Linked DNA regions of Tardiphaga sp. 709. Each later gene encodes a partner of the first gene's protein in a complex. Links are inferred from orthologs where the notes say so. Each region holds a gene or a part of one and is shown on either strand. Other genes may lie near its edges.

Region 1 (12,037 bases):
ATACCCGCCATTCTCTGAATGCAGATAACTCTGTATTACAGAGTTATCTGCAGATCAATATCCGATTGGCGTTTTGCGACCGACATCCCTACTTTGCGACGATCCTGAAAGCCGAGATTCGATGCCCAAAGCCGCCGCCCCCCTCACCAATTCCCCCGAATTCACCGTCTCCGAGCTGTCCTCAGCCCTGAAACGGACGGTGGAAGACACTTACGGGAACGTGCGGGTGCGCGGCGAAATCTCGGGTTTTCGCGGGCCGCATTCCTCCGGCCACTGCTATTTCTCGCTCAAGGACGAGAGCGCCAAGATCGAGGCGGTGATCTGGAAGGGTGTCCATGGCCGGATGCGGTTCAAGCCGCAGGAAGGCCTGGAAGTCATCGCCACCGGCAAGCTGACCACCTATCCCGGCTCGTCGAAATACCAGATCGTCATCGAGGCCATCGAACCCGCCGGCGTCGGCGCGCTGATGGCGCTGATGGAGGAGCGCAAGCGCAAGCTTGGCGCGGAAGGCCTGTTCGACGAAGCACGCAAGCAGCTGCTGCCGTGGCTGCCGGAAGTGATCGGCGTGGTGACGTCGCCGACGGGCGCTGTCATTCGCGACATCCTGCATCGGCTGGAAGACCGCTTCCCGCGCCGCGTGCTGGTCTGGCCCGTCAAGGTCCAGGGCGAAGGCTCGGCCGAACAGGTCGCCGCCGCCATCCATGGCTTCAATGCGCTGCCGGTGGGCGGCACGATTCCGCGGCCGGATCTGCTCATCGTCGCGCGCGGCGGCGGCTCGCTGGAAGACCTGTGGTCGTTCAACGAAGAGATCGTGGTGCGAGCCGCGGCCGAGAGCATGATCCCGCTGATCTCGGCGGTCGGCCACGAGACCGATATCACACTGATCGATTTCGCCGCCGACAAACGCGCGCCGACGCCGACAGCGGCCGCCGAAATGGCGGTGCCCGTGCGCGCCGAACTAATGGTGGAGATATCCGGCTTCGAGCGCCGCATGATGCTGTGCTGGCAGCGCGGACAGGAATCCCGCCGCAACGAACTACGCGCCGCAGCGCGTGCTCTGCCGGATCTCAGCGAATTGCTCGCCATCCCGCGCCAGCGTCTCGATGGCGCAACCGCATCGCTGCCGCGCGCTCTGAAAGCAAATACACACGCGCATCATCGCCGCTTCGCGCAGGCCAGCGCGGGGCTGACGCTGCGCGTGCTGCGCGCACAGATCGCCCATGCTACGCAGCGGCTGACGGTATCGGGCGAACGCCTGAGCCTCTCCGCGCGTGCATTGCTTCGGCAGCGCCGCGATCGTTTCACTGGCCTTGAAGCACGATTGAAGGCCTCCAAGCTCGCCAATGCGCAGGCGCAGCGCAATGCCATCACGCGCGATCGGGAGCGCGCTCTGCGCCTCACTGAGCGCGCGCGCCGTGCATTGACGACACTGGTGCAGCGCCAGCAGGCGCGCGTACAGGCGTCGAGCCAGTTGCTCGGTGCCCTCTCCTATCGCAGCGTGCTGGCCCGCGGCTTCGCGCTGGTGCGCGACGAGCAAGGCGCGGCGCTGCATGCCGCCGCCAATATCGGAACCGGCGCGCGCCTGAGCATCGAATTCGCCGATGGCCGCGTCAGCGTGACTGCCGATGGCGACCGCACGGCACCTGCTCCGCGCGAGGCCAAGCCTGCGGCGCCGGCCGCGCCGAAAAAGGCGCCGAAAATCGATCAGGGCAGCCTGTTCTAGAGGTTGCGCAGGCCGCCTTTATTGGGCGACGCTGCGGCCCTATTTATGCTACGAGATGACGACATTCAGGGCCGGTGACCGATCCGGCGAGACGACTTAGTGACGATCCAGGAGACAGCCGTGCTGAACAAATTTGGCCCCTCGGGCCACGGCGAAGCCCAGTTGCAATATCTCGACGGCGATTTCCGCGTGGTGTCGCCCGGCACCTATGTGACTTGCGCCATCACGGGCGAGCGCATTCCGCTGGACGAGCTGAAATACTGGAGCGTGGATCGGCAGGAAGCCTATGCGGTGCCGAATGCGGTGCTGGCGCGGCATTATCCGGACGCCGTGAAGGGTCAGAAGTAAGGCCGTAGGATGGGTAGAGCGTCTTCGCGAAACCCAGCCTACCTTTTGAGTGATTTCACCCGCGCCTCATTGAGCTTCTCGATCACGAAAGCCTGCAGCGCCGTCTTGTCCTCGAAGGCCAGCGTGACGGCGAATGGCACGATCTCCGCCGCAGCCGACATGCTGCTGAGCTTGACGACATCCTTCTCCGTCGTCACCAGAGTGAGCCCATCACGCTTCGCTTGCAGGACCAGCGCATCGATCTCACCGGACGTATACGGATGATGATCGGCGAAGGCCTTCTCCACAGCCACGTCCACACCTGCATGACGCAACGTGCGGAAGAAGCGTTGGGGATCGCCGATTCCCGCAAAGGCCAGCACGCGCTTGCCGCGCAGGGCCGCCACTGACGCCTCGTCCGGCACGAGGCGCGCCGTCAACACCGGACCACCTTTGCCCGCGACCAGCGCCGCCACGCCCGTAGCCGCAACACCATCGCCAATCACCACGAGCACATCGGTGCGTGCGATCTGCAGATCGAGCGGCGCGCGCAAAGGTCCCGCGGGCAGCACGCGCCCGTTGCCGAGACCGCGATTGCTGTCGATCACAATGAACGACGCGTCCTTGACGATGGCCGGATTCTGGAAGCCGTCATCCATCACGATCACGCTCGCGCCGGTCGAGCGCGCCAGCGCTGCGCCCGCAACGCGATCCCCGGAAATCACCACCGGCACCTGCCGTGCCATCATCAGCGGTTCGTCGCCGACATCTGCTGCCACATGTCTCGACGGATCGACTTTCACCGGTCCACGCAGTCTGCCGCCATAACCGCGACTGAGCACCACCGGCGTCTCGCCGAGATCGCGCAGCACGTGCACCAGTGCCAAAGTAGTCGGCGTCTTTCCGGCGCCGCCGACGTGATAATTGCCGACACAAAGAACGGGAATGCCGACATCGACGCCCTTGCGCGCCATGCGGCTACCTGCGACTTCGCCATAGATGGCGCCAAGCGGCATCAGCAGACGCGACAACCATGTCGATGGCGGCCGCCAGAACGCCGGCTCACGCATCCTGCGCTCCCGCTTCGAGCCGAAGCTGCATCAAATAAGGCTCCAGCGCATGCAGCGTACGGTCGAGCGCACCGCCAAGCCGTTCAACCACGCGGTGCCCGGCCTCGATCGCGGCATCGCGCGCCGCCTCGTTGCCGAGCATCTGGCCGAGCTGTTTCACCATTTGCTCCGAGGAGTCGGCGAGCTTCGCGCCGCCCGCGCCGTCGAGTGCTTCATAGACATCGGTGAAATTGAAGACGTGCGGGCCATGCACCACGGACGCACCGAGCTTCACGGCTTCAATCGGATTCTGCCCGCCATGCGGCACCAGCGAACCGCCCATGAACACCACCGGTGACAGGCGATAGAACAGGCCGAGTTCGCCCATGGTGTCGGCCACGTAAATATCGGCGCCTGCATGCGGCAATTCCTCGCGCGAGCGCAACGCAACCTGCGCACCTGCCACAGTGATCATCTGCGCGATATCCGCTCCGCGATGGGCGTGGCGCGGCACGATGACCGTCAGCAATTTCGGGAAGAAGCTGGTCAGCGTTTTGTGAGTCTCGAGGATGATCTCCTCTTCGCCGGGATGCGTCGACGATGCGACGATGATGGGGCGACCGCGCGTCACCGCCATGAGCTTGTCCAGCTTCACGGCGTCGCTGGGCGGCGCCTGCACATCGAGCTTCAGATTGCCCGTGACGACGACGCTGCGTGACCCCAATGCGCTGAAGCGCTCGGCGTCAGTTTCGGACTGCGCCAGGCAGATCTCGAAACGGCCGAGCAACGCGCCGATGGTCGCCGAAAATTTCTGCCAGCGCGGGAATGAGCGCTGCGACATGCGCGCATTGATCAGCACCATCGGCAGCCGGCGCTTGGCGGCGGAGATGATGAGGTTCGGCCAGAGATCGCTCTCGATGAACAGGGCCAGGCTCGGCTTCCAGTGATCGAGGAAGCGCGCCACGAAGCGCGGTGAATCATAGGGTATGTATTGATGGATGATATCGGTCGGGAACCGCTTGGCGATGATCTCCGCCGACGTCACTGTGCCCGACGTCAGCAGAATGCGCATGCCCAGCGCGCGCAGCCGCTCGATCAGCGCTGCTGCCGCCAGCACCTCGCCGACGCTGGCGCCGTGAATCCAGACCAGCGGCCCGGCGGGGCGCTCGATCTGCGAGATGCCGCGACGTTCGTCGAGGCGCGCAGGATCTTCCTTGTTGTTCTTCAACCGTTGCTTGATCAGGACAGGCGCAAGCGGCGTCAGCGCCGCCGACAATCTGCGATAGGCGCGCAGCGTGATCGGCAGCGCGTTAGGCACGACGCGCACCTTCCGGCCGACCTACCGCGTCATAAGCGCGCTGCGTGGCCTCGTTCAGCGTGGCCTCGAGCTGCAGGCGCAGCGCCTCCATCGTGGCAGCGTCGGCATCGGCAGGAACGCTCAGCGGTTCGCCGCCGACCAGCACACCGCGACCGAAAGGCAGATTGATCGTCGTGCGGTCCCAGTTGTTGAGCTGGACGTAGCGGCTGGTGGCCATGGCAAACGGCATGATGGGCCGGCCGCTTTCGCGTGCCAGCATGATGATGCCCATGCCGGCGACACGCGAGCGCTTCGGCACGTCGGCGGTCAGCGCCATATTGATACCGCGCTCCAGCACCCGCACCATTTCCTTGAACGCACCAACACCGCCCTTGCGGTGAAACGCGCCGCCATGATCGCCGGAGCCGCGAACGGTGGCGATGCCAAGGCGCTCGGCAGCCAGCGCATTGAACTCACCGTCGCGATGCTTCGAGATCAGCACGGCACCGCGATAGTCCTTCTGCCGGATGAACGGCGTCATGAAGTGCTGGCCATGCCAGAACGCCAGAATGACCGGCATCTGCGGCTCGACAATGTCATAGACATCGACGGGATCGAAGGTGAACTTGTTGGTCTTCCAGACCAGACGCAAAAATTCGGCCGCGAGAAACCCCGCGGCGCGCTGAACCCAGCTGCTGCGCAGCGTGTTTCGGAGCAGTCGTTTCAAGCGGCCGGCTTCGCGTCTTGGCCAGGATCGAGCAACCGATGGAGATGGACGATGAAATAACGCATATGGGCGTTATCGACGGTCATTTGCGCCTTCGCCTTCCAGGCCACGAACGCCGACGCGTAATTCGGATAAACGCCCACCACTTCAACCTGGCTGAGATCCTTGAAGGTTGTCCCCTTCAGATCGGTGAGTTCGCCGCCAATAACCAGATGAAGCAGTTGCTGTGGTGTGTCCGACATGAATCCTGTTCCTGCAGCCGCCGGCTGCGATCCGATAAGTCAAAGATAGTGGTGCAGCCGGTTAAACCCGGCGGTTCTGGAATTGCTCGACGATGTAAGCATGGCGATCGGCCCCCGCTGCCACCAGCAACCCGTGCGTGACTTCCCGGCGATTATAGAGGATGGGATCGCCCGAAAGCTCGGTCATCCTACCATTCGCTTCGTGCACGATCAAATCTGCGGCGGCCAGATCCCAGTCCCGGCTCTGCCCCCCGGCAAAGGCCGCATCCAGCCGGCCATTGGCGATCCAGCACAATCGCAGCGCCAGTGAGCCGATTCGCGGATAAAGCGTGATGTCCTGCCGGGGATGGACCATCCGCTCGACCAGAGGTTTCGGGCCCGCCACGCGCGAAAAGTCCATCGCGGAACCGGTCGTGGCCCGAACCGGAACGCCATTGCAGGTGGTGCCCTGCCCGCGGATCGCCAGAAAAAATTCATCTGTGGATGGCGCAAATACCGCGGCCATCACCGGCCGGGCATCCTCGACCAGCGCGACACAGACACACCAGTCCTCGCGACCGGCGAGATAGCTGCGCGTGCCGTCGATGGGATCGATGATCCAGGTCAGGCGCTTGCCGAGACGAGATTCGTCATCGGCACTCTCCTCCGAAAGCCAGCCATAATCCGGCGTCGCGGCGCGAAGCCGCTTCTCGATCAGATCGTTGAGGGCGATATCCGCTTCGGAGACGGGTGAGGATTCGCCCTTGGTCCATTTCCTGAGTTCTGTACCGAACATTGCGAGGCCGAGCTCGCCGGCCGCCCGCACTGTGTCCGCCATCAGGGCAACATCGTGCGCGAGCCGTTTGTCTGTATCGAGATCAGCGTCCGGCAATCGTCAGTCCCTCGACGCGCACGGTCGGCGCGTTGACGCCGTATTTGAAAGTGAGGTCGTTCGCAGGCGTCATCGACTTGAAGATCTCGAACAGATGCCCGGCGATGGTGATCTCGCTGACGGCGTAAGTCAGCTTGCCGTTCTCGATCCAGAATCCGCCGGCGCCGCGGCTGTAGTCGCCGGTCACGCCATTGACGCCGGAGCCGATCAGATCGGTGACGTAAAAACCTTCCTTGATATCGGCGATCAGGACTTCGGGGCTCACGTCGCCTGCTTCCATGTGCAGGTTATACGCGCCGGGTGATGGTGACGACGACACGCCGCGATGCGCGTGGCCTGTCGTGGTCATGCCGAGTTCGCGCGCGGTGGCGCAATCCAGCAGCCAGGTGGTCAGCACGCCGCCATCGATGATGGCCTGCTGCTTTGTCGCAACGCCTTCGGCATCGAAGGACTGCGAGCGCAGGCCGCGCACGCGCAGTGGATCATCGATGATGCGGATATTGCTGCTGAACAGCTGCTTGCCGAGACTGTCCTTGAGAAACGTGGTCTTGCGCGCGACGGACGCGCCATTGGCGGCACCGATGACGTGACCGACCAGCGAGTTCGAGACGCGCGGATCGTACACCACCGGCACCTTGCAGGTCGGCACTTTGCGCGGATTGGCCCGCGCCACCGTACGCTCGCCCGCGAGTTTGCCGACGCTGGCCGGCGACTCCAGGTCGGATGCATGGAGCGCCGAGGTGAAGGCGTAGTCGCGCTCCATCTTGGTGCCGTCGCCGACGATGGCTGTCATCGACACGCCCTGGCTGGAGCGCAGATAGGAGCCGTGAAAGCCGGTGGAGGTCACCAGCACCATGCCGCCGATGCCGGTCGAGGCCGATGCACCGCCCGACTTGGTCACGCCCTTCACCGCGAGTGCCGCCGCTTCGGCTTCCACTGCGCGGCGTTCGAGTTCGCTCACCGACGGCACGACGGGATCGAGCAGATCGAGATTTGCAAAGTCGCGCGCAAGCAGCGCTGGATCGGCAAGGCCGACATATTGATCATCAGGTGCGACGCGTGCCATCGCGACAGCACGCTCGGCCAGTTGCGCGACATTGTCGCCGGACATGTCATTGGTGGAGATCACCGCCTGACGTCGGCCAACGAATACGCGCAATCCCATGTCGTCGCCTTCGGAACGTTCGGAGGCTTCGACCTTGCCGTCACGCACTTCGACGCCATGCGACACGCCGCGCACCGCGACCGCATCCGCGGCATCCGCGCCGGCCTTCCTTGCAGCCTCGACGAGACGCTGTGCCAGCACCGAAAGCGCGGACTGGTCGAGCAGATCGGAATTGTCGGATTTCGTGGAGGCGGACGACGACGCGTTTGGTGAAGAATTCACGAACAAAATCCCAACGTTGAGAGACGATTTTCGACCGGTCCGAAGCGGTGATGGCCGCTGTTAGAGATGTGCCTATTTCGCAGGGACTTCAAGCATTTGCCGTGCCGAAAAGGAAAGAATTTCAGGGCTTTCGCAACGACTCGTCAATCATGCCTGCCAAGCTTCTGTCAATCATGAAGGGCAGTCGGATTCGATTAACCAGCCTTTTTAAGCCGATTCCGAACCGGCTCTGGCAAGCTCTCCCCATCGACCGAAAGCATAATTTCGGCGGGGAGATAAAAAGCCGTGAGGCATCAAACAGCGACAGGTGGGGCCCATGCCCCGGGATCGAGCAGCGCATTGCGGCTCGATCCCCATTCACTTCCGGTTCGTTTCGAGGCGCATGATACCCGCGCCGACGGAGCGATCCGCCATATCGAACTGCACCGTACCCGCGTCGTCCTGCATCGCGCCGTCAGCGGCATGCGCATGGCGATCAATGTGCGCGTCAGCGATTTTCTCGGCGTCACCCTGCGCGGTCTCGACGACGGCAAGATGCTGATGCTCGCGCATCGCGATCCATCGCTATCGATTCCATTGCTGGTCAGTTCCGATCGCGAGGAAATCGACATGGCCTGGCAGATGTGGAGCGAGATCTTCGCACTTCCGCAATTGCCCGAAGAGAAGACCTACGAACCGTCGCAGCGCCGCCGTCGCCGCAATGCGATTCGCGAGCGCCGCCCGAAATTCCTGGTGCGTCGTCGTCCAGGCGCGTTGCTCGGCGAAGCCGGCATGTACAAGGGCGAGCGCGAGATCATCGCGCGACATTAATGAGACAGGCAGGATCACCTGCCGTCTTACTCTCCCGGCAACCGCAACACCTTGACCGGATTCATGATCCGGTCGGGATCGAGCGCAAGCTTCACACGTCGCATCAGATCAAGTTCGACCTCCGACGTATAAAGCGGCAGCCGATCGATATGCATGCGGCCGATGCCATGCTCGGCGCTGATACTGCCGCCACAAGCCACGCTTTCCTGGTGCACGATGGTGTTGGCCTCATGCGCCGCAGCCTCGCGCACCTGTGCATCGCCGATGTCATAGGGAAATACGACGATCACATGCACATTGCCGTCACCGACATGCCCGCAATGCGCGACCTGTGCATTCGGCAACTCGCGCTGCAGCCGACGCGTGACGCGATCGATAAATTCCGGAAGCGCCGAGATCGGCACCGACGTATCGTTCGACACGGTGAAGCCTTCGCGCTTGTTGGATTCCGAAATCGTGTGACGCAGGTTCCAGATCCGGTCGGCCTTGGCCTGATCGGTGGCGATCACCGCATCGCCGATGAGCCCGTCCTCCATCGCTGCGGCCAGTGCGGTCTCGAGGCTTTCCACCGCATTCCAGTCCGCGGCACTGTCGGCCAGTTCAAGCAACACATACCATGGCGCCTCGTCCGCCATCGGACTTCCACTCCCCGAACCATGACGCAGCACGATCTGCAATTGGCTCTGCGACATCAGCTCAAAGGCCTCGACACGACCGCCCGTCGTGCGCTGCAGATACTGCAAGAGCGCAATCGCCTGGCCGACCTCGTCCATCGACACCATTGCCGTCGCCGAAACGACGAGCTTCGGATACAGTTTCAGCACAGCGGCAGTGACGATGCCGAGCGTGCCCTCGGCGCCGATGAAGAGCTGTTTCAGGTCGTAGCCGGTATTATCCTTGCGCAGCGCCTTGAGACCGTTCCAGACACGCCCGTCTGCCAGCACCACTTCCAGCCCGAGCACCTGCTCGCGCATGTTGCCGTAACGCAGCACGCCGGTGCCGCCGGCATTGGTGGAGATCAGCCCGCCGATCTCGCAACTGCCGACGCTGCCGAGCAGCACAGGGAACTGGCGATCATGCTGGTCCGCCAGCGCACGTACATCCGCCAGAATGCAGCCAGCTTCCAGCGTCACCGCATTGTTGAGCGGATCGAGGTGGCGCACGCGGTTGAGTCGCGACACATTGACGATCAGCGCCGCCACGCCATCCGGAACGATGGCACCACCGGTCAAGCCAGTATTGCCGGCCTGCGGTACGATGGCGACGCCGCTTTCACCGCACAGGCGAACCACCGCCGATACCTCGTCGGTACTCGCAGGCAACGCGACAGCCACGGCCTCGCCGCGATAGCGCGCACGCCAGTCCTGCTGATACGGTTCGGCATCCACGCCGGTTCGCACATATTTGTCGCCGATGATTGCCGCCAGCGCCTGCAGAAACGCTGCGCGTTCGCTATCCGTAAGAGGCAAAAGGCGATCCTTTCGACTGTCTATTCCGACTTCAGACCGGCGGCCTGAATGATCGGGCCCCACTTCACGCCCTCGGCCTTGACCTGTGCTTCGAGCTCCGCGCCGGTCGAGCCCACCGGATCTCCGCTCAGCTCGCGCAGACTCTTTGCCACTTCGGGATCCGCAACCGCCTTGCGGAACTCCGAACTCAACCGTTCGGCCAGCGCCGGCGCCATGCCGGGCGGGGCGAACACCGCGTTCCACGTGTAGGTCTCGTAATCAGGCAGGCCGGACTCCGCGATCGTCGGGATGTCCGGGAAGGACGGCGAGCGCTTCTTGGTGGTGACGGCGAGCGTGCGGATTGAGCCCGCCTTGATGAACGGCGCCGCACCGCTCAACACGTCGAACAGAACCGGGATCTGTCCGCCCATCAGGTCGTTCATGGCCGGCGCACCGCCGCGATAGGGCACGTGCTCCATCTTCACGCCCGCCTGCACCTTGAACAGTTCTCCGGACAGATTTGGTGGCGTTCCCACGCCGGACGACCCGTAACTATATTTGGTCGGCTCGGCCTTGAGCAGCGCGATAAGCTCGCCGACGGTGGTCGCCTTCACCTGCTTGGACACCATCAGCACGTTGGGCACCGTAACCAGCATCGAGATCGCCGTGAAATCCTTCACCGGATCGTAAGGCGGCACCTTCGCCATCAGCGGGTTGATCGTATGGGTGGAGATGGTGCCCATCAACAATGTCAGCCCATCGGGCTTGGCGCGCGCGACCCGCGTGGCGCCGACCACGCCGCCAGCGCCGCCGACATTCTCAATGAGGATCGTTTGCCCGAGTTGGTCGGAGACCTTCTTGGCGACATGCCGGCTCACGATGTCGGTTGCCCCGCCTGCGGCGAAAGGCACGACCAGCGTGATCGGACCTTTCGGCAATTCGGCCTGCGCCCAGGCATGGGTACTAGGAATCATCATGCTAGACGCCGCTACGGCTGCCGAGCGGCAGAACGTGCGGCGCGTAATCTTGCTCGCCATTGTTTCCCTACCCTTGATGATGTTTTTGTTTCCCACACTGGTTTTCCAGCATTGGGTCTCCCAACGATAGTCAGAAGGGCGCCGCATCTACATCGATGGGCGCCCTTCCGTTTGTTCAGAGCGGCGCGTGTCCGAGCGCTGCGCGGAATCGGTTCTTCACATAGACACCATCACGCGGCGGCAGCACACGCGGCGGGTTTTCCGCTTTCACTTTGATGGTCGCGAGCTTGACGCCATCGCGCGACGACAGGCGACCGTGCAGATCCTCCACGCCGGCCATGTCGCGAATCTCGCGCGTCCAACCGAAGCCGCAGGCCTGCGCCACGCGATCGAGATTGACGCCGAGCCCGGCGTGGCTGACCTGCATGCCGGTTTCGCCGAAATGCCCGTTGTCGAGGATGGCAATCGTCAGATTGGCAGGTTTGCGCGTGGCGATGGTGGCGAGGCCGCCCATGCCCATCAGCATCTCGCCATCGCCGGTGACGACCAGCACCGAATGATCGGGCTTCGCCGTCGCCAGCCCGAGCCCGACCACGGCGGCGCTGCCCATTGCCGCCCAGAGATAGTAGTTGTTGTCGTGATCGCCAACAGCCATAACGTCATAGGACGGTGAGCCCAAGCCGGTCACAACAAGCAGATCCTTGCGGCCGGCCAGCAGCTTCTGCACGACCTCGCGGCGGTCGAGCGCGCCGCTTGCGTTTACTTGACCCACTGCTTCTCTCCGATCAAACGCTGCCCCAGGAGCAATGCACAGGCTGCATCGCCATTGAATGCCATCGACGCGGCACCGTGCAACAGCGGTGCGACATCTTGCGGCTCATCGGCGCGCCAGGTCAGCACACCCATCAGGTTGAGCGCCTTCTCCGTCGCCTGCCCCATCGGGTTCTGCCACGCATTGAATTCGGCCCAGTCGCCGCGCATGGTCACGACCATCAGAAGCGGGAAGCGCGTGCAGGCCTGCAGCGCCAGCGTGTTGATACAATTGCCGACACCACTGGACTGCATCAGCAGCGCACCGCGCTCGCCGCCGAGCCAGGCGCCTGCGAGATAGCCGATGCCTTCTTCCTCGGTGGTCAGCACCACGGAATTGATCGCATTGTCTTCGTCGGCGAGACGGAT
Region 2 (11,945 bases), 660 kb from region 1 along the record:
GGGCGACGCGATCAATCTCGTCAAGGCCAAGGCAATGGGCATCGTCGGCGCGGTGGTGCCATCAGCCGATCTCATCACGACTGCGAAAGAGTGGATCAAGGCTGGCGGCAAACCCGTCGCGCCCTGGGACGAGAAGGGCTTCAAGCTGCCCGGCGGCCCCGTTTATTCCAAGCAGGGCATGATGATGTTCCCCGCTGGCAACGCCATCTATCGCCGCGAGACCTTCGACAATTATCCGGCGGCTCGCGCCATCATGCAGTGCGTCTATGAAGGCCTGCAACTGCCGATGGATGCGGCGCTCCGCGTCGAGTCCCGTCAGTTCGCGCATATCCTGCAGACCAAGGAAGCGGCGGCGATGATCCGCAGCCTGTTCCTGTCGATGCAGGAGCTCAACAAGGGTGCGCGTCGTCCGCAGAACGTGCCGCCGACCAAGGTCAAGAAGCTCGCCGTCATCGGCGCCGGCTTCATGGGCGCGTCAGTCGGCTTCGTCTCCGCACGCGGCGGCATGGACGTGGTGCTGATCGATCGCGATCAGGCCAGTGCCGACAAGGGGCTCAGTCATTGCATCGCAGCCATCGATGGCCTGATCGCGAAGGGCCGCGCCAAGGAGGCGGACAAGACCGCCTTGATGGCGAAGATCACCGCGACTGCCGATTTCGATGTGATCAAGGACTGCGACCTCGTTATCGAGGCCGTGTTCGAGGATCGCGCGGTCAAGGCCGAGATCTACAAGAAGGTGCAGCCGCTGCTGAAGGAAGGCGCGATCATCGCGTCGAACACCTCGACGCTGCCGATCAACTCGCTCGCCGAGGAATTCGCCGATCAGTCCAAGTTCATCGGCATCCACTTCTTCTCGCCGGTCGAGAAGATGATGCTGGTGGAGATCATTGTCGGCAAGAACACCGGCGATGTCGCGCTCGCCACCGCGCTGGATTACGTCCGCGTTATCGGCAAGACGCCCATCGTCGTCAATGACTCCCGCGGCTTCTTCGCCAATCGCTGCGTGCTGCGGTTCACGGCCGAAGGTCTTGAAATGCTGCTCGAAGGCGTGCCACCGGCGATGATCGAGAACACCGCCAAGATGGCCGGCATGCCGGTCGGGCCGCTGTCGCTGTCGGACGAGATCGCGCTCGATCTCGTGCTGAAGATCATGAAGGCCACCGAAGCCGATTTGGGCTCGCAGGCGGTCGATCAGGCGCAGAAGAAGCTGATCGTCGAGATGGTCGAGAAGCAGGAGCGCTTCGGTCGCAAGAACGGCAAGGGCTTTTATGAGTATCCGCCGAAGGGCAAGGGATCGAAAGCGCTCTGGAAGGGCATCGCTCCGCTGCTGCCGAAACCGATCGATCCCGATACGCTCGATGTCGAGGAGCTGAAACAGCGCTTCCTGGTGGTGCAGGCGGTAGAAGCCGCGCGTACCGTCGAGGATCACGTTATCGTCGATCCGCGCGAAGCCGATGTCGGCTCGATCCTGGGCTTCGGCTTCGCGCCGTTCACCGGCGGTACGCTGAGCTATATCGACTTCATGGGCACCAAGAAGTTCGTCGAGCTCTGTCACAAGCTTGAAGCCAAATACGGCTCGCGCTTCACGCCGCCGAAGCTGCTCGAAGAGATGGCCGCCAAGGGCGAGACCTTCTACGGCCGCTTCCCGCCGAAGAAGCTGGCGGCGGCTTAGGTCTTTCCCCTCGCCCCCGGACGCGGCGCAGCCGCGGCTGGTGGGAGAGGGTGGATCGACCGCGGAGCGGTCGAGACGGGAGAGGGGGCTCTTCGCTTGGAGCAAGAGCCCTCTCCCGCCTTCGCTACGCTCAGGCACCCTCTCCCGCGGCGCGCAGCTTCGCTGCGCTGGGGGAGAGGGGAAGACAAGCAACAAAGAAAAAGGGCCGGATCAATGATCCGGCCCTTTCGTATTTCAGCTCAATGCCAGCAGCTTACGCCGCCTTCATCAGGCCTTCCTTTTCCAGCGCGGCCTGCACCTGCGGGCGGGCAGCGACGCGATCCTTGTAGGCCATCAGGTTCTTGAACTCGGAGAGATCGATGCTCATCCGGTCGGCCCATTTCAGCATCACGAACAGATAGCCGTCGGCGACACTGAAATCCTTGCCCAGCAGATAGTCCTTACCTGCGAGCTGGCCATCGAGATATTTGAACTTGCCCATCAGGCGGGTCTTGAAGAAGCCCTTTACCTCGTCATCGAACACCGGCTGGAACAGCGGGCTGAAGTTCTTGTGCAGCTCGCCATTGATGAAGCCAAGATACTCCTGCAGCTGGCGGCGTGCATCGCTGCCATTGGCTGGCGCCAGATTTTTGGCAGCGGCCTGGTCGGCGATGTACTGCACGATAACCGGACCTTCGGTGACGAGCGCACCGCTGTCGAGGCCGAGGGCCGGCACCTGGCCCTTGGGGTTGATGGCGAGATAGTCGTCGCCATTTTCCAGCTTCTTGGCTTTGAGGTCGACCTTCACGAGATCGTAAGGCAGGCCGGCTTCGAGAAGTGCGATATGAGGCGAGAGCGAACAGGCGCCTGGCGAATAATACAGCTTCATCGAAAATTCCTCCCTGAGGACATTGGTTTAACCACGCGGGTGACTAAATGCATATGCATGAAAGAGTCAAGATTGATGCAGCTGCATCAAGTGGGCTAGGGTGCCGCCACCATTTGGACTGAGCCATGAAACGTAAACCTTCCCTTGAGGCGACAGCCGCCTGGATCCGCTTGATGCGAATCCAGAGCCGGGTGCTGGACGGCGTCGAGCAGGACCTCAAGCGCGCCGGCTTTCCGCCGCTCGCATGGTACGACGCGTTGGCCGAGCTGTCGCGCTCGCCGACCGGCGAGATGCGCCCGGTCGAGCTCGAAAAGCAGATGCTGATACCGCAATATTCGACATCGCGGCTGATCGATCGCCTGGTCGACGAAGGCCTGGCTGCACGCCGCGAATGCAAGATGGACAAGCGCGGCCTGTTCGTCGAGATCACGGCTGCCGGGCGCGAGTTGCATAAGAAGATGGGCTGCGCCTATTCAACGGCGATCGAGAAACATGTCGGCTCGAAACTGTCCGACGCAGATGCAGCAAAACTGTGCGGCCTGCTCGACCGGCTCGGCTGTGCGTGCCAAGAAGCGGCATCGACAGTGACATCGCCGGCCGCCAGAGACGCCGCGCCGGCGCGATGAACCTTAAATTTTTGCCTGCGTTCGCGACCCGCACGGGCCGCGGGCGTTCCCGACACCGCGCGCAACAGATTGCAGCGCCTTTCATTCGGAATTTCCATGGCGCGTGACCAAATCGATATGACGCCGCTGCAATCGCGCGACGAACTCGTGGCGTGGCTGGCGGCGGGCGTGAAGCCGCCATCGGAATTCCGCATCGGCACCGAACACGAGAAGACGCCGTTTACGCTCGTCGGTCACAATCCCGTGCCTTACGAAGGCCCGCGCGGCATCGGCGCGGTGCTCGACGGTATGAAGCATCTGCTCGGCTGGGAGCCGATCATGGAAGCCGGCAATATCATCGGCCTCTATGACGTCACCGGCGGCGGCGCGATTTCGCTTGAGCCCGGCGGCCAGTTTGAATTGTCGGGGGCGCCGGTGGAGACGATCCATCAGACGCAGTCCGAATTGATGGCGCATCTGGCGCAGGTGCGTGAAGTGGCGACGCCGCTCGGCATCGGCTTTCTGGGCCTCGGTCTCACGCCATCCTGGTCGCGCGCGCAGATTCCGGTGATGCCCAAGGGCCGCTACAAGATCATGACCAACTACATGCCCAAAGTTGGCCAGTACGGTCTGGACATGATGTACCGGACCTGCACGGTGCAGACCAATCTCGACTTCTCCTCGGAAGCGGACATGGTCAAGAAGCTGCGCGTCTCCGTTGCGCTGCAGCCTATCGCGACGGCGCTGTTCGCGAATTCGCCGTTCACTGAGGGCAAGCCGAACGGCTTCCTGTCGTTCCGGTCCGAAGTCTGGCGCGACACCGATAACGCGCGCTCGGGCATGATCCCGTGGGCGTTCGAAGACGGCATGGGCTTCGAGCGCTGGGTCGATTACGCGCTGGATGTTCCCATGTATTTCGTCAAGCGCGGCGACACTTACATCGATGTGTCGGGCTCATCGTTCCGCGATTTCTTTGCGGGCAAGAACGAGAAGATACCCGGCGAGCGTCCCACTCTCTCGGATTGGGCCAATCATCTCTCGACGATTTTCCCGGAAGTCCGCCTGAAGCGTTATCTCGAAATGCGCGGCGCCGATGGCGTGCCGTCGGATCGTTTGCCGGCGCTGTCGGCGTTCTGGGTCGGATTGCTTTATGACGACAGCGCCCTCAATGCGGCCTGGGATATCGTCAAGAACTGGACTGCGGCCGAGCGACAGGCGTTGCGCGACGATGTGCCGAAGTTGGGCTTCAAGGCGAAGATCAAGGATCGGTATCTATTCGAAATCGCCAAAGAGTGTCTGCAGCTGGCCCATGGTGGCCTGCGCCGGCGCGGCAAGCTCGACGCGCACGGCCGCGATGAGTCCCACCATCTGGAGGCACTCGATCGGATACTGGATTCCGGAAAGACTCCGGCCGAGCAGATGCTCGACAGGTTCCATGGCGCCTGGGGTGGCTCGGTGGCGCCAGCCTATAAGGAATACTGCTTCTAGATCAGCGGCTTGGCGAAGCTGAAAATCTGTTCATCAGCGGTACAGGTGACCGGCGTTCCAATGACGTCCTTCTTACGCCGTTTGCAAACCGCTGAAAGTCATCCTGCATGCCGAGGAACCTGTTCAGAGCGTGTCTGACAGCCCTCGCCATGCTGTTGGTCGCAGCCGTTGCACCTGCTCAGGCGCAAACCAATTTCGATCGTCCCGGCGGTGATTATTCGCGCTCGGTCTCGCTGTCCGGCGATCCCGCGGAATGCGCGCTGATCTGCGAGCGCGACAAGAAGTGCCGTGCCTGGAGCTTCAACTATCCGAGCGACAATTCCGAAAATGCAGTGTGCTGGCTGAAAGACAAGGTGCCGCCGCGGGTCGAGAGCTATTGCTGCGTCTCCGGCGTGCGTGGCGCCGGTGTCATCGAGCCGCGCACCGGTCCGGTGGAAACCTCGACAGATCGTTTTGGCGGTGACTATCGTTCGTTCGAGATCAAGAACGACGACAAGGCCGAGCACGGCGATGCCTGCCGCGATGCCTGCCAGGGCGACAATAAATGCCGCGCCTGGACCTTTGCGCGGCCTGGCTATGCCGGCAAGAATGCGCGCTGCTTCCTGAAAAACGACATCAAGCCGCCGCGGCGAAAACCGGGTTTCATCTCGGGCGTTGTGAGGTAGCATTCCGGCAATAAAGGGAGTTGAGCCATGACGCGTCTCCTGCCCGCACTGACATTCGCTGGATTACTGATCGCTGTTACGACGGTCGCCGCCGTCGCCCATCACGGTTGGGGCAGCTACGACGCTGCCAATCCGGTCACCGTGAACGGTCCTGTCGAAAACAGCAAATTCGAGAATCCGCACGCGACGATCGTGATCAAGGGGGCCGACAAGGCCTGGACCGTCACTCTCGCGCCGACCTCCCGCATGACGGCGCGCGGGGCATCTGCCGATATCGTGGCTGTCGGCAAGACCGTCTCGGCGTTTGGCTATCCGTCCACCGTCGAGAAGGACGAGATGCGCGCCGAACGCATCACCGTGGACGGCAAAACCTACGAACTGCGATAGCGCCCGGCCCATGACCGAGGGCGCACCCGCAATCTTCATGGCCATGGAAGCGTCCGCAATTGGCGCTGCGATCCGGCAATCGCGCTGGCTCTATATGTCCGCCAATATCGGCCACATCGTCGCGCTGATGTTCTTCGCCGGTGCCATTGCGGTGATGGATGTCCGGCTCGCGGGCGGGTTGGCTGCAACGGCGCCCGGTCCGCTGCTGCGCAGGGCGCGCCGCTTTGCCATTGCCGGATTTCTCGGCCTCGTGCTCACCGGCGGCATTCTGTTTACCGCCGAAGCGAGTCATGTGGTGCTGAACCGCGTGTTTCAGATCAAGGCGGCTCTGATCGCGCTGGGCTTGCTCAATGTCGTTTGGGTCGAGGCGATGATCGTGCCGAGGATCGCAGCGTTGCCGCCGCTGTCACCGATGCCTGCGGGTGCGCGGCAAGGCGCGCTGGCATCAATGGCCATCTGGTTCGCGGTCGCCATATGCGGCCGCGCGATTGCTTACTTCTGAGCTGCTGTCGCGGCGCTCAATGCACCCCGGTGAAGAACCGCGCCATGCGGAAGCCCGACAGCCAGTTGGTGACCGGCTGGCTGCGCACGCCGAGATCCCATGAGCCGACGATGGCATCGACCCGGCCGACGAGATTATCCATCGGCAGCAGGCCGACACCGCCCTGGCTCACCGGCACGCGGCTGTCGGCAGAGTTGTCGCGGTTGTCGCCCATCACGAACAGATGGTCGGGGGGAATGACGACTTCCGGCGTGTTGTCGAGGCGGCCGTTGTCGCGCAGCTTGAAGATCGGATGCGACACGCCGCCGGGCAGGGTCTCGACATAGCGATGCGCCGGTTCGGAGCCGCCGCTATCGTCTTCCGCGGCACCGATGCCGTCGGCCTTCACCGACGTCGCGACGCCATTGAGCCAGACCTGACCGCCGCGCAGTTCGACGCGATCGCCGGGCAGGCCGATCACGCGCTTGACCCAGACCTGGGAGCGGTCGCCGGGCCAGCGAAACACCACGACATCGCCGCGCTTCGGCGTGGTCGCGAAGACGCGGCCGGTCTCGGGAAGGGAGACATGGATCGGCAGCGAGGCTGTTGAGTAGCCGTAGGGAAATTTGGTTGCGAGCAGTGCATCGCCGATCAGCAGCGTCGGCTCCATCGAGGCCGACGGCACATAGAACGGCTCGGCGAGCGCGCCCTTTGCCACGAATACGATGCCGACGATCGCGACGATCTGTGCCAGCTGACCGGACCAGCGTTTTGCGGTCGATGCGACGGTTGTGGTTTCGGTATCCGTGGTCACGAGCCCGTTCCTCCGATGGTCACCTTGTCCATGCGCAGCGTCGGCTGGCCGACGCCCACCGGCACGCCCTGGCCATGCTTGCCGCAAGTGCCGATGCCATCATCGAGCGCGAGATCGTTGCCGATCATGCTGATACGGTGCAGGTCGGTCGGACCGTTGCCGATCATCATTGCGCCCTTGAGTGGGGCGCCGATCTTGCCGTTCTCGATCTTGTAGGCCTCGGTGCACTGAAACACGTATTTGCCGGAGGTTATGTCGACCTGGCCGCCGCCGAAGTTCACCGCATAGATGCCGTTCTTCACCGAGGCGAGGATTTCCGCGGGATCGCGCTGGCCGGCCAGCATGTAAGTATTGGTCATGCGCGGCATCGGCACATGGGCATAGCCTTGGCGGCGGCCGTTGCCGGTCGGCTTCATGCCCATCAAGCGCGCATTCTGGCGGTCCTGCATGTAGCCGACGAGGATGCCATCCTCGATCAGTGTGGTGCGGTTGGTCGGCGTGCCTTCGTCGTCGATCGAGAGCGAGCCGCGGCGCGACGAGATGGTGCCGTCATCGACGACCGTCACGCCCTTGGCGGCAACCTGCTGACCCATCAGGCCGGCGAAAGCCGATGTCTGCTTGCGGTTGAAGTCGCCTTCGAGCCCGTGGCCGACGGCTTCATGCAGCATTACACCGGGCCAGCCTGGTCCCAGCACGACGTCCATTTCGCCGGCAGGGGCCGGGATCGATTCGAGGTTCACCAGCGCCTCGCGCAGCGCGCCGTCAGCTGCCGTGCGCCACGACCCGCTCTCGATGAAGCGCGCATAGCCCTCGCGGCCGCCATAGCCCTTCGAGCCGCTTTCCTGCCGGTCACCCTGACCGGCGACGACGGAGATATTCACGCGCACCAGCGGACGGATGTCGCGGTAGCTCTCGCCGTCCGGGCGCAGGATCTCGACTACCTGCCAGGTGGCGCCGAGGGAGACGGAGACCTGGCGGACGCGGGGATCCTTGTCGCGCACATAGGCGTCGATCTCCGCCAGTAGCTTGACCTTGGCCTCGAAGCCCGGCGCGTCCAGCGGATTGTCGTCACTATAGAGCCGCACATTGGTATGCGAAGGCGCTGCGGCAAAGGTGCCCGCATAGCCGCCACGGACCGCATTGACCGCATCGGCCGCACGGATCAGCGCCGGGATCGAAACGTCGGAGGAATGCGCATAGCCGACCGCATCGTCCTTGACGGCGCGAAGGCCAAAACCCTGCGCGGTGTCGTAGGTTGCCTGCTTTAGCCGGCCGTTGTCGAAACCGAGCGCCTCGGACTGGCTGTATTCGAGGAACAGCTCGCCATCGTCAGCTCCCTGTAGCCCCCGCATCAGCTCGCGGCGAACCTCGTCGCGGTCCAGATTGGCGCGGTCGATCAGGGAGGTGGTGGCTGGGCTGGTCATGCAGGCTCCAATGTCAGCTGCGCGGCCCCGGCGCCAGGCGCGGGGCCACGATTTCAATTTGTAGCGACAACCCGGGGATGGGTCGCCTTACAATGGCGTAACCTGCGGCGAAACAGGCGATTCAAACCAAGATAGGTGCTGTTTTGACAAAAAGGGAGGCCTGCACATCGCCGGGGCGAGATCCTCTGGGGGCAACCGTGCCAGCCATGATGGGGCTACCTTGGAGCTATTACAAACTGCGCTCCGATGCGCCTCAGGCTGCGGTGCGGTAGACCTCCGAGGACCATCCTGTGTGAACGGTATTCCTTGCAGGACCAATCTCTTCTGGCAGTTATCGCTTTTCATGGCCTCACGAACCAAATCCGCATTCCTGCAAGTCCATTCCATCATCGGCCTGGCGATCTCGCTGGTTCTCGGCCTGATCGGTCTGACCGGCGCCCTGCTGAGCTTCGAGGACGAGATCGTCGCGGCGTTGAACCGCGATGTGACGAAGGTCGATCCGCGGCCCGCACCTGTGCTCGGACCTGATGAGTTGGTGGCGCGGGTTCAGGCGGTGCCGGGGGCGGGCAAGGTTGGCCTCATCGTTTTTTCGAGCGAACCGGGTATCGCCGTACGTATGCGCTTTGCCCGCAGCGAGACTGGGGAGCGCTCGTCGGTCTATGTCGATCCCTATGATGGCCGCGTCGTCTCTGCGATGCAGGGGGAGGGCTTCTTCGCGACCCTGCGCAACCTGCATCGCTTTCTGCTGTTGCCGGGCAACGGCAATGGCTATGGCCGTCTGATCACCGGCGTCGCCGTGCTTGGCCTGTTCGTATTGCTGATCTCCGGGATGGTGTTGCGCTGGCCGCGCCGTGTCCGCAGCATCAAGGCTTGGCTGAGGCCGAATCTGGCGATGCCCGGCCGTCCGTTTCACAGGTCGCTGCACAGCGTCGTCGGCACGTGGTTGCTGCCGGTCTATCTGGTGACCATTCTCACCGGCCTCTGGTGGTCGTTCGACTGGTACAAGGCCAGCGCCACTTGGCTTCTGTCGAGCAAGCCCGCTGCGAGTGCGCCGGCCATGCGCGGAGCAAAGGGGGCGCCAAAGCACCTGCCGCTGATGCGCCTGCGACTCCGTCACTCGACAAGGTCTGGTCGACGTTTCTGGCTGATCAAGGCAGCCGCTATGCGATGGCGATCATGCAGGTGCCGAACGGACCGGGCAGTGTCGTGCGTATCCGCTCGGTGGCAAAGGATGCGTCATTCGATGAAGCGCGCGACGATTTCCGCATCGATGGCGTGACCGGCCGCATGGTGTCGGCAGAGCTCTACAACGACAAGACATTCGGTGAGCGCATTCTGGCCGCGGTGCTGCACATCCACACCGGTGCGTTCCTGGGATTGCCCGGCCGCATCGTGTTCTTGCTGGCCGCGGCCTTGATGCCGTTGTTCACCGTGACCGGCTTCATCCTGTATTTCTCGCGCCGCCGCCTGCGCGCGGCATCGAAGCCCGGGCGCCGTCATGCGGTCGGGCTGGTGCCCGGCGAGTAAGGCGCTCCGTTCCCGGATCAAGGATGAGTCAGGGGTGCTGCGCTCTCGTCGGATCCGGATGAGGTCGCGGATCGGGCCTGCATCGCAGAGAAATGCGCCTGCGACCATCGGAACAGTTCGTCGAAGACCGGCCTGAGCGCTCTCGCCGATTCCGTGATTTCATATTCCACCCTCGGAGGGATCTCGGCGAAGACCGTGCGCTTGACGAGCCCGTTGGACTCGAGATCGCGCAGTTGCGTCGTCAGCATGTGTTGCGTGACACTCGGAATCGCTCGCTGCAGTTCTCCAAACCGGTGTTTGCTCTGGACCAGTTGCCAGAGGATCTCACATTTCCATTTGCCGGTAATCATCCCCAGCGCCCGATGAAAATCTTCTACTTCCCGGCCCTGCTGACATTCGGGGAGCGCGATATCGCCTGTTTTTCCATTAGTCATGTTTTTCATACTATCTCAGAAAAAGCATTCTACTTGTCTTTTTCATCTTACTGCCGAAATTTGTGCTTCGAAAGCGCGCCGTGGATCTGAAGCAGACTTTGCCGTCAGCCGCGCCGCCGAAACCGTTTTGACCATCTTCGGAGCCGCCCATGTCATCGTCTTCCGTCACCTCGTCAGCGCCGCGGCGCTGGACCTCCATCAGTCTCTGGGCCGTCAGGGGCTTGCTCGCTCTGGCGTTCGCTGCTGCGGGGACTGCCAAGCTTTACGGCGTGCCGATGCTCGTCGAAGAGTTCGAACATATCGGTCTTGGGCAATGGTTCCGCTATCTGACCGGCACGCTCGAGATATTCGGAGCAGCCCTGATCATCATTCCCTCAACGGTCGCGTTTGGCGCGGTCCTCCTGTGCTGCATCATGATCGGTGCGATTTTTACCCATGTGTTTGTCATTGGCGGCTCACCGATTCCGGCGATCGTGCTGCTCGCATTGAGCGCTATCGTGGCTTACGCCAAGCGCAGCATGATCCTCAGGTAGCGAGCGCTCGTCGCTCTCATCCGCCATCCACGGATACCGTTGGCAAAAGCCGAACGTTTCAGTGTGTTCGAGTGCAAGTGATGATTTCAATGCGGAGTTATAGCGGCAAGGCTTTGGCCACGGTGGCGTTCGGTCTGGCATTTGCGGCACCGTTATTCGTCACCCTGGCTTTGACGGATGCAGGGTCCGCCATTTCAAAGCAGTGGGCGCCGGAGACGAAGCCTGCGGCGGTCAAGGCACATCGTCTCGTACTGCAGATCAACACTGACGATCCGACCGTCATGAGAGCACTGATTTCGACGTCGCTGAACCTGCCGAAATACTACCGGGAGACGAAGCAGGAGTTCTCGATCGAAATCGTCGCTTACAACGCCGGCATTCATATGTTTCGAGTGGATACGTCGCCGGTCAAGGAACTGCTGAAGGTCGTCCAGGCTCTCACGCCCGACATTCGCTTCGTGGTCTGCGAAGCGACCAAGCTCGGCATGGAGCGCAGCGAGGGGCATCCGATTTCGTTTATCGACAATGTCCAGATGGTTCCGAGCGGGCCTGGACGGATCATCGAGCTACAGGAAGCGGGTTGGTCCTATATCCGATCCTGAGCGGCACCCTTCGCGACCTTATTTGATGCCCATCGGAGGCTGGACCGTGACAATACCGCATCGCGGACGGGCTATTGCTCGCTCGCCAATCTCGCGACGTACGCTGCTCAAAGGGGCACTGGCCACGACGGCCGCATTGGCGGCGGGGGGCGCTGCCGCGGATGCGCGGCCTGATGGGCCGCCGCCCTTTGGCACCGCGCGGCATCAGTTCACTGTCATCCGGGGAGCGCGTCCGATCCCGTCCGTTGCGGTGCCTCGCCTTGTCGGCAAGCCGGTCTATCTGACCGCGTTTCCAGGAAAGGTCGTTCTGGTCAATTTCTGGGCGACATGGTGCCCGGCGTGTAAGACCGAGTTGCCGATCCTTGATCGGCTGCAGGATATCGAGACGCGCGCGAATCTGCAGGTTATTGCGATTGCCACCGATCGCGCAGACGTTGCTTCGTTC

Evidence for each region.
Region 2: the proteins of RSO67_RS23455 (region 1) and tldD are in contact, whole or in part, in a solved structure (PDB 5NJ9), measured with the Escherichia coli proteins. The link is inferred for Tardiphaga sp. 709 from one-to-one orthologs.

The regions. Positions count from the first base shown.
Region 1 is NZ_CP135529.1:4,833,026-4,845,062, reverse strand. The notes cover bases 5,424-8,414. They hold RSO67_RS23455 (TldD/PmbA family protein), read right to left. Parts: upstream 7,624-8,414; coding sequence 6,223-7,623; downstream 5,424-6,222. Other genes in these bases: RSO67_RS23450 (DUF6101 family protein), read left to right, coding at 7,909-8,414; RSO67_RS23460 (3'(2'),5'-bisphosphate nucleotidase CysQ), read right to left, coding at 5,427-6,236. In the rest of the region: xseA (exodeoxyribonuclease VII large subunit), read left to right, coding at 122-1,723; RSO67_RS23485 (DUF2093 domain-containing protein), read left to right, coding at 1,844-2,071; lpxK (tetraacyldisaccharide 4'-kinase), read right to left, coding at 2,110-3,120; RSO67_RS23475 (3-deoxy-D-manno-octulosonic acid transferase), read right to left, coding at 3,113-4,417; RSO67_RS23470 (lysophospholipid acyltransferase family protein), read right to left, coding at 4,410-5,123; RSO67_RS23465 (DUF4170 domain-containing protein), read right to left, coding at 5,120-5,365; more of RSO67_RS23450, read left to right, coding at 8,415-8,433; RSO67_RS23445 (FAD-binding oxidoreductase), read right to left, coding at 8,460-9,902; RSO67_RS23440 (Bug family tripartite tricarboxylate transporter substrate binding protein), read right to left, coding at 9,923-10,918; RSO67_RS23435 (thiamine pyrophosphate-dependent enzyme), read right to left, coding at 11,034-11,630; RSO67_RS23430 (thiamine pyrophosphate-binding protein), read right to left, coding at 11,618-12,037.
Region 2 is NZ_CP135529.1:4,165,771-4,177,715, forward strand. What follows is about bases 6,191-9,089. They hold tldD (metalloprotease TldD), read right to left. Parts: upstream 8,405-9,089; coding sequence 6,977-8,404; downstream 6,191-6,976. Other genes in these bases: lepB (signal peptidase I), read right to left, coding at 6,204-6,980. Outside these bases: RSO67_RS20285 (3-hydroxyacyl-CoA dehydrogenase NAD-binding domain-containing protein), read left to right, coding at 1-1,672; glutathione transferase GstA, read right to left, coding at 1,926-2,540; RSO67_RS20295 (helix-turn-helix domain-containing protein), read left to right, coding at 2,666-3,166; RSO67_RS20300 (glutamate--cysteine ligase), read left to right, coding at 3,263-4,633; RSO67_RS20305 (PAN domain-containing protein), read left to right, coding at 4,783-5,298; RSO67_RS20310 (DUF6152 family protein), read left to right, coding at 5,326-5,685; RSO67_RS20315 (hypothetical protein), read left to right, coding at 5,696-6,187; RSO67_RS20335 (winged helix-turn-helix transcriptional regulator), read right to left, coding at 9,949-10,281; RSO67_RS20340 (DoxX family protein), read left to right, coding at 10,515-10,898; RSO67_RS20345 (hypothetical protein), read left to right, coding at 10,988-11,500; RSO67_RS20350 (TlpA disulfide reductase family protein), read left to right, coding at 11,547-11,945. UniProt on the Escherichia coli protein: Metalloprotease involved in CcdA degradation. Suppresses the inhibitory activity of the carbon storage regulator (CsrA).